One region of the Vibrio aerogenes genome, then DNA from elsewhere that is predicted to be linked to it. Evidence: predicted binding sites of a transcription regulator. Region 1 holds the regulator's gene; each other region holds the start of a gene.
The links. Region 1 encodes CRP, which controls carbon source genes, mostly activating them, when cyclic AMP is high. Its sites were predicted from a motif close to TGTGANNNNNNTCACA; they were not measured.
Positions count from the first base shown of each region.

Region 1 (3,290 bases):
AACGACAGCGATTGAGGCTTCAGTTGGCTGGGATTTACCCTTTTACAGTTATCATATCGATACGATTGTTCACTCTTCCCGTCGTTTGGGGGTAAATAAAATCGTCAAGTTGTTAAGTCTTGGGAATAACTATACCGGTTGCTCGGAGCTTTGTTCCTTGTTTCTGTTACCCCGCTTCCGGAAAGGTATGAATGGAAAATTAATGTCTAAATGTCGGTTTTTGATGATGGCTGAGCATCCGGAAAGATTTTCCTCAACTATTATTGCAGAAATGAGAGGCGTTTCTGATGAACAGGGTAATTCTCCTTTTTGGCAGTGGTTACAGGAACATTTTTTCGGGATTGATTTCACACTGGCTGACTATCTTGCAGGATCGGGACATAAAGGATTTATTGCGGATTTAATGCCTAAGTTACCAATCTATGTCAACTTGCTGAGTCAAGAGGCTCAATCCGTGATTGGAAAGGTTCACGACAAGACCCGGCCAGCTTTAAAAATTCTTGAAAATGAGGGTTTTTCCTGCCGGGATTATGTGGATATTTTTGATGCAGGTCCAACGGTTGAATGTCATATAAAGCATATACGTTCAGTGAGAGAATCTTTTTCATCACACGTTGTTATTGAGGACTGCGCAAGCGGTGTGCCTGTCATTGTCAGTAATACCTCCATGGAAAATTTCAGAGCAACAATGACAAATGCTCTGTTCGATGCAGAGAGGAATCATGTGACGATTTCATCTGAGGTTGCGAAAGCTTTGCTTGTCGATAACGGTGATCGGGTACGGGTATTAGTGAATCATTGAACGTTTCGGGTTTCGTGATGATCTGTCTGGGGTGTTTGGCCCGGGCAGTGATGAAAGAAGGAGGTGCTTATGACACCGGAAAAATTGTTTGAGGCCATGTGGAAAGATTATATTAGCAGGCTATGTCCTTCGGCTTGTCAGGTTCACCAGTTGTTGCAGGAGAATGAGCCATTGATCAATGATCATATTGCTCTGAGAACTTTTAATTTAGATCCTGTGAAGCTTGATACACTGGCAAAGCCATTTCTTGCCATGGGATATGAAGAAAAGGGGCAGTATCATTTTGAATCGAAGAAATTAAATGCAAAACACTTTGAACACCCGGATCCCAGGCAGCCTAAGGTGTTTATCAGTGAGCTGGAAGTCGAACACTGTTCCGGGTCTGTGCAAAAGATTGTCAGGAGTCTGGTTGCCCACATCCGTCCTGACATGGTATCTGATGCTTCCTTTTTATATGGCGGACGCTTATGGCCTGTTTCTCTGGAACAATATTATATTTTGTCGGAAGAAAGTGAATATGCAGCCTGGGTTGCGGCGCATGGCTATGGGGCTAATCACTTTACGGTCAGTGTTAATCAATTGAAAAAAATGAATCAAATCGCTGAAGTGAATCGCTATTTGATCAATAACGGTTTCTTATTGAATACTTCCGGTGGTGAAATTAAGGGAACGCCAGCGGTATTTCTGGAACAATCTTCGACCATGGCAGATAAAGTCGTTGTAGAATTTACGGAAGCTGAGCTGTTAATTCCGGGGGGATTCTATGAGTTTGCCAAACGTTATCCCATGGCAAATGGTGAGTTATATCCGGGATTTGTTACAGCATCAGCGGATAAGATATTTGAAAGTACAAATCACTGACAGCGAAGGAGCAGAGTGACAAAGCAATTCCATGAATGAACATGCTTTTGTGGGAGACTGAATGAAAAAAGCCACTCAACGAGTGGCTTTTTAAACAGAGACAATGATGAATTGATGAATCAGCGCGTGCCATAAACCACAATAGTTTTACCATGCGCCGAAATCAGATTCTGTTCTTCCAGCATTTTTAAAATGCGGCCCACTGTTTCACGGGAGCAACCAACAATTTGACCAATTTCCTGGCGTGTTATTTTTATTTGCATACCATCCGGGTGAGTCATTGCATCCGGTTGTTTTGCCAGGTTCAACAGTGTTTGTGCTATACGACCTGTCACATCAAGGAATGCCAAATCGCCTACTTTTTGGCTGGTCACCTGCAGGCGACTCGCCATTTGTCCGGCAAGACGCATCAGGATATCCGGATTGACCTGAATCAGCTGACGGAATTTCTTGAATGAAATTTCAGCAACCTCACAAGGGGATTTTGCCCGAACCCAGGCTGTACGTTCCTGGCCTTCTTCGAATAAACCAAGTTCACCAATAAAATCTCCCTGATTCAGATAGGAAAGAATCATTTCTTTACCTTCTTCATCTTTAATAAGTACAGCGACAGAGCCTTTTACGATGTAATAAAGTGTCTCTGCTTTTTCACCAGCATGGATGAGTGTACTCTTTGATGGGTACTTATGAATATGACAATGTGAAAGAAACCACTCTAAAGTTGGATCGGTTTGAGGTTTACCTAGAACCATAATATCTCTCTTCCTCTGCAGGGTATGCTTGCTGCTTTCCGTGCAATTAGCTAAAGCATTCATATGAACATCTAGCATAAAAGTTGTTTAGAAAGCCTGCAAGTCGTCTTCTGTTTCGCTATTGAAAATAGTATCTTTTTTCGGGCACAATTTCTTGATTTTTATCGTGTGACCACTGCAAATTTATCTCATAAAACGTGCTCAGTGTCACGGTATGGAAAGTAAAATATAGAATGTCGTCTGGTTTATAACGGGTTAACCAATTTTTCCTGTTTCGATTAATTTTTGCAAAATTGGCCGGACAATTAACTCCATGGCGAAACTCATTTTTCCGCCGGGCACAACAATTGTGTTATGCCGGGACATAAAAGAGCCATCAATCATTGCGAGTAAATAAGGAAAATCGACTTTTTTAATGCCACGTAACCGGATAACAACAAAGCTTTCATCCAGACTGGGAATTCCTTTTGCACTCAGTGGGTTTGATGTATCGACGGTTGGAACCCGCTGAAAGTTGATATGTGTTCGTGAAAACTGAGGCGTGATATAGTTCAGGTAATCATCCATCGAACGGACAATGGAATCCATCACGGCTTCTTTTGAGTGTCCCCGGTCTCTGGTATCACGGACAAATTTCTGTATCCACTCCAGGTTGACGATTGGCACCATACCTATAAGAAAATCGACATGCTGCGAGACGTTGACATCCCCGTCAACAACACCGCCGTGTAAGCCTTCGTAGAACAGTACATTGGTGTCATCAGGCAGTTCCTGCCATGGTGTAAATGTTCCCGGAGTCTGATTATATGGAACGGCTTCATCAAATGTATGCAGATAACGGCGTATCTTTCCTGTTCCTGAACGACCATATTCAC
Region 1 is NZ_AP024861.1:341,428-344,717, forward strand. It holds gene astA (arginine N-succinyltransferase) at 1-802, shown strand, start outside; gene OCV29_RS01530 (DUF1338 domain-containing protein) at 872-1,663, shown strand; gene crp (cAMP-activated global transcriptional regulator CRP) at 1,783-2,415, opposite strand; gene OCV29_RS01540 (phosphoribulokinase) at 2,671-3,290, opposite strand, start outside.

Region 2 (3,290 bases), 1.8 Mb from region 1:
GACTGACTTCCTGAACCTGTCGGGTGGATTGAATCAAGCAGCATCAATCTTGTTTTTACCCAAAGTGGATCACAAAATGTTTCAAGTAGTATTAAGATATCTGATATCTTTCTGTGTCATATTTATCTGTTTATGGGCTGGTTTAACCATTCAACACTGGCTTCATCTCTCTATTCCCGGCAGTGTTATCGGCATGATTATTCTGTTCATGTTACTTTCATCTGGTATTTTACCCGTCACATGGGTTCAGCCCGGCGCAAGCCTGTTCATCCGGTACATGGTTTTTTTGTTTATCCCGGTGAGTGTAGGCTTAATGAGTCATTTCGATATCTTAATCGATAATGCTTTTTCAATTTTTCTCAGTGTGGTTGTCGGAAGCGCTATCGTGCTCATTTGTATGGGAACAGCGCTGGATCGTTACCTGAAACGGAAGGAGCATTCATAATGTGGCTGGTCATCACGATTATCGTTTTTCTGTTTGCACGCTGGTTATGTAACAAACTAAAAAATCCGCTGGCAAATCCATTACTTCTGAGCGTTATCATTTTGATTTCTTTGCTCATGCTGACAGGTGTTCCCTACCCGGCCTACGCCAAAGATACCTCGGTGATCAATTTTTTATTGCAACCCGCAGTCGTCGCTCTGGCTTACCCGCTGTACGAACAATTACCACAAATCAGAGCAAACTGGCGGGTGATTTTAGCTGCCTGTACAATAGGAAGTGTGATGTCAATGATTTCCACCGGCCTGATCGCTGTCGCGCTGAATACAGACAATACACTGATTGCAGCACTGCTGCCGAAATCAGTGACAACACCAATTGCCATGGAAATCACCTCCAGCCTGGGAGGAGAAGCTTCCATTACAGCAATTCTCGTGGTCATTGCCGGGTTATTCGGGGCTGTTTGCGCTTACCCGGTTTATAAACGGCTGAATATCACGCACCCGATAGCTAAAGGGCTGACCATGGGGGCAGTTTCTCACGCATTAGGTACTGCAACCAGTGCCGAAAAAGCGCCGCAGGATGCGGCGTTCAGCTCGCTGGCACTGGTGTTATGCGGCATCATCACTTCAATTCTGGCTCCAACATTTTATACACTCGCACTATGGTTTGCTGATTTTATCAGTTAAAACACATCCAGCCTTCCTGTCCGGTACAACAAATATCGGGCAGGAAGGCACAAACAACAATCAATGACTTTCTCACCATCAAACAACACATCGCGATTATTCCTCGTGTTATCGCACATTTATTTTGAAATATGTCACAAATGCAATGAAATAATTAATAGATGTCTCGTATTATTTATATGCATGTCACACTGTATATAAAAATCTAAGCTAATATAAAAAAGTTGATTACTTCAGAGAAAGAATGATATGACCCTAAACATCTCTCAGGCCCTGACAAAAATTCCGGCCGAATTACGCTCATATCTGACCCCTGTAATATCCCATCACGAATTTTCAGGTCAGTTAAGTCCCCGGCAAGTGAATCAGTTAGCCAGTCTGGCAAAGACTGATGCATCAGCTATTCCGTTAAAACTCCTTCCTTTAGCCGCTGCGTATGCACTCACGCCCATCTCTGATTTTCAGGTTGGCGCTATCGCCAGAGGGTTCTCCGGCACACTTTATTTTGGTGCCAATATGGAATTCGCCAAAACTCAGATGGGGCAAACAATTCATGCAGAACAGGCCGCCATTTCGCACGCGTGGATGTCGGGAGAAACGGCGCTGACAGATATCATCATCGACACACCACCGTGTGGCCATTGCAGACAATTTATGAATGAACTGACCAGTGCAGACACATTACAGATTCAGCTCCCGGATAAACCAGCCTGCGGATTACATCATTACCTGCCGGAAGCCTTCGGGCCGGGAGATCTGGGAATCACTTCCGGATTAATGTCTGAAAAAAACCATATGAAACACATCAATACTCAGGATGAACTTGTTCTTTGTGCGCTTCATGCATTAAATCAAAGTCACGCGCCTTACAGCCAAAACTACAGTGGGGTTGCGGTTCAGATGCGTGATCAGAAAATTTATATGGGTGCCTATGCTGAAAACGCAGCTTTTAATCCAAGCCTTCCACCGCTTCAGGTTGCTCTGGTGCAAGCCAGAATGGGAGGACATGAACTCAATGAGATTCAGCGGGTTGTGCTGACAGAAATGAGTCATGCGACCGTCAGTCATTTGATCGACACACAATATGTCCTCAGACAAATCGGTCCTTTGCTCGAATGTGAATATCACCAGATTGACGAATAGTCATCACTCTCCGTCCACGCTCTAGGGAAAAGAGATAAGAGTCACTTTTCCCTGACGCCTGCCAAAACAAAAAATTCATCATGAAAACATCAAGCTCCGGCCGAATCCACGCTTCATCGACCCAGAACGCAAACGTTTGCTTTCATCGGAAAAATCAGTATGATTGCCGCAAAATCTGAATGATGAACAGAGGTTATGGCATGTTTGGAACAGCAACAACAAAAGGTGCAACACGGGTTCTTCTTCTGGGAGCAGGAGAGCTGGGCAAAGAGGTTGCCATTGAATGCCAAAGGCTGGGACTGGAGGTGGTTGCATGTGATAAATATGCCAATGCACCAGCCATGCAGGTTGCTCATCGAGCGCATGTCTTTGATATGTTAGATGGTGAGAAATTACAGCAGATTATCGAACAGGAGCGTCCAGACTATGTTGTGCCGGAGGTTGAAGCAATAGCAACGGCAACATTAGCAAAAATGGAGCAACAAGGTGTCTGTGTCATTCCTACAGCGCATGCAACACAACTGACCATGAACCGTGAAGGTATCCGTCGTCTGGCCGCTGAAGAGTTAAACCTGAAAACTTCACCCTATCGGTTTGCAGACAATTATAAAGATTTTTGTCAGGCCGTGGCAGAAATTGGAACGCCATGTGTTGTTAAGCCGGTGATGAGCTCTTCAGGAAAAGGACAAAGTGTTATCAGAACTGAAGCTGAAATTGATCAGGCATGGCATTACTCACAAGATGGCGGTCGTTCCGGTGCGGGAAGAGTCATTATCGAAGGATTTATCGATTTTGATTATGAAATTACCCAGCTCACGGTCAGTGCCGTCGATGGGATTCATTTTTGTGATCCAATCGGTCACCGTCAGGAAGATGGAGATTATCGTGAATCCTGGCAACCTCAGGCAATGTCAGAAAAAGCGTTGGCAGCAGCAAAGGTCACGGCAGAAAAAATCGTCACAGCATTAGGCGGATTTGGTCTCTTCGGTGTCGAACTCTTTATTCAGGGTGATCAG
Region 2 is NZ_AP024861.1:2,116,142-2,119,431, forward strand. It holds gene sbcB (exodeoxyribonuclease I) at 1-14, shown strand, start outside; gene OCV29_RS09380 (CidA/LrgA family protein) at 77-445, shown strand; gene OCV29_RS09385 (LrgB family protein) at 445-1,131, shown strand; gene cdd (cytidine deaminase) at 1,381-2,274, shown strand; gene purT (formate-dependent phosphoribosylglycinamide formyltransferase) at 2,475-3,290, shown strand, end outside.
Region 2: the regulator CRP is predicted to act here: its motif matches at 1,255-1,270, upstream of cdd (cytidine deaminase).

Region 3 (3,290 bases), on a different replicon from region 1:
AATCTGGGCCCGGAGCGCATTCACCTGGCCTTTTTCACTGGTGGTGAGTTTGATATCGCGGCTGGCCATTTCATTTTCCGCCGTCAGCAACATGTCTTCCACCGCATTGTAACGGTGTTGGCTCTGAGCGAGCCAGGCCTGGAGCAAGGGCAGTTTCATGGTGGCATACAATTGTTCTGTGCCCAGTTCGTTCATAGCGGTCTCCATGATGTGGAGTTCGCCCCGGTTGAACATGCGCCAGCCATGATCAATCAGAATGTGGGAAATTAATGTTGCATCGTTGGCTCTCTGGGCGTGCCGAAGTGCCTGATGCGGGATATCCAGTTTCAGCCAGGCATTGGCCGCTCTGCGATGGAGAGGTTGTTCTTCTTCCGGAATCCGTGCTTTACGCTCATGCGCCAGAAATTCAGCGAACAGATGATGGAAGCGAAACCAGTTACTTTCACTGTCCAGGCGGTAAATAAACAGTCCGTACCGGTTCAGGGATTCAATCATACTCAGTGCATCGCTGCGTTCTGTCAGTTCATTCACCAGCTGATCGCTGAATGTTTCCAGTACGGAACACTGCATCAGGAAGTGCCGGGTTTTTGCATCAATCGCGTCAAATACTTCTTCAGCCAGATAATCCCATAAATGAGCATGATTGAACTGTGAAACGGACTGGACCGACTGAGCCAGCGTCCGGTTTTGATGCTGGGCCTGAAGGGCGATGAGCTGAAGCGCCGATGGCCAGCCTTCCACATAGTCACGGATATTGTTAATGGTCGTGTCATCAATGACGTCTGATATTCGCTGACTGAAAAAACGGGTGGTTTCTTCGGCATCAAATGCCAGCATATGATTGTCGATTTCAATCATCATGTCCCGCACCCGCAGATTTGCAGTTCCCAGAGGTGGGGTTGCCCGGCTGGTGACGACCAGAGTGATGTTATCCGGCAGGTGCTTCAGAAAAAAGCGAATCGCTTCATGAATCTCATCATTCTGAATCAGGTGGTAATCATCCAGAACGAGATAGCATTCATGATGAAATTCACTGAGTTCAGCAAATATTTCACTGAATAAAGAGCGTAAAGAAGAGAACTGCCTGCGTTCTGCCAGAGTCTGAGAGTTCGGACAACAATTATTTGTTGCTTTATTGATTGCACGGATAAAGTAATTAATAAAGCGAAACTGATCATTGTCCCCCTCATCAAGACTGAACCAGCCAACCGCATTTTTATCGGTCAGCCACTGAGCTGCCATGGTTGTTTTGCCATAACCAGCGGGTGAGCAAAAAAGAACCATTTTATAGCAGGGGGCCTGCCGGAGCATTTCGAGTACCCGCGGACGTACGATTGCATTGTGTAACCGGCCCGGACGGGTGAGTTTAGAAGGAATCCACATACCTTAACCCACATATTCCTTTGTTATACCGGGCCTCTGTTTCATTAAAAAACATCAGAAAAATCAACAAGCCCGGATGATAAGTTAATCTCAGAGCATCCTACGTCAGGGTGTTCTGCTCATAAATTGATCCAGCTCTAATCTGCCGGTACAGGCTGTACTGTTCGGGTCACTACGCCCTGAATATGGGATATGTATCACATTAAAGTGCTGATTATTTATATTGGCTAAGTTGCATTGCGCAAGGAAGGTGTATGTTTGTCATCAGCATCATCGCACTTTGTGGCATTGCCCACATTTCTTATCTCTGTTTTCGTTTCTGGCTGGATCATATTCAGGTCAATATCGTGTGACTCAAATCACCAAATGAATTATTTCCGGATAAATTTATGCGATCAATATCAATGTACATATGGAGAAAACTGGTCTACGCCCTGTTTGCTCCTCCTGAATCACAGAAGTTCCGGGAGGATGTTATAGCCGTTAACCCCATGCAGGATGTGATAACAGGATTGGAACGATGATGAGATGTCATGATGAAACTGAATCAGCAAAAGCAATTTGATAAAGAACAATTTAAAGACAACGTGAAACGCCACCTGACCTCGACGTATGTTCAAACCGTTGAGCAGGCAAGTACGAGAACCTGGTATCTGGCGATGGCAAGAGCGTTGTCAGAACTGACCGCGTTCGATTTACTTGAAACAGAAAATGACATCAGAATTAAAAACTCCAAAAGTGTGAATTATCTGTCTCTGGAGTTTCTGATTGGTCGCCTGACAGGCAATAATCTGATTAGTATGGGCGTTTATACGCAAATTAGCGAGGCGATGGAAGAGCTTGGACACAGCCTGAGTGACCTGCTGGAAGAAGAACGCGATCCTTCATTAGGAAACGGTGGATTAGGCCGGTTGGCTGCCTGTTTCATGGATTCCTGTGCAGCGCAGGAATTTCCGACAGTTGGCTATGGATTACATTATGAATATGGCCTGTTCAGACAATCATTTCTGGATGGGCAGCAGCAGGAATCACCCGATGCATGGCAAGGGGTTGAAGGCTATCCATGGGAGATTGCAAGGCCGCAGCTGGCTCAGCAGATAGGATTTTATGGTCAGGTTGAAATTTATGAGGAACATGGACGGGAGCGGCGTCGTTGGGTGCCGGGGATGTTTGTCAAAGCGATGCCTTGGGATTTACCGATTGTCGGTTATCAGAGTGAGACCGTATATCCGCTGCGCTTATGGGAATGTCAGGCGATTGCACCGTTTTCTCTGGAAAGCTTCAACAATGGTGATTATTTCGATGCACAGAAATCTTTGATTGATGCAGGCAACATTACAAAAATTCTGTATCCGAATGATAACCATGAAAAGGGTAAAACTTTACGGTTGATGCAGCAGTATTTCCATAGTGCTGCATCAATTGCTGATATTTTGCGTCGTCATGAAGCAGCCGGACATCCGCTCAGGTTACTGCCTGATTATGAAACGATTCAGCTTAATGATACGCATCCGACAATTGCTATTCCCGAACTGATGCGGGTATTGATGGATGAACGGGATTTAAGCTGGGAGGATGCCTGGGCGATTTGTTCAAAAACCTTTGCATATACCAACCATACATTGTTGCCTGAAGCGCTGGAAACCTGGAGTGAATCGCTGATTCAGCGTTTGCTGCCCCGACATATGGAGATTATCTACCAGATTAATTACCAGTTTTTAACTGAAGTCCGGCAGAAATGGCCGGGAGATGTCGGCAAGCAACAGAAACTGTCCATCATTGAGGAAGGGGTACACCGGATGGTCAGAATGGCTAATCTGTGCGTGGTCGGCTCCTGTGCGGTCAATGGTGTTGCCGCACTGCATACCGAACTGGTGAAACGGGATCTGTTCCCTGAGTTTCATGAA
Region 3 is NZ_AP024862.1:677,591-680,880, forward strand. It holds gene malT (HTH-type transcriptional regulator MalT) at 1-1,383, opposite strand, end outside; gene OCV29_RS20645 (glycogen/starch/alpha-glucan phosphorylase) at 1,920-3,290, shown strand, end outside.
Region 3: the regulator CRP is predicted to act here: its motif matches at 1,732-1,747, upstream of OCV29_RS20645 (glycogen/starch/alpha-glucan phosphorylase).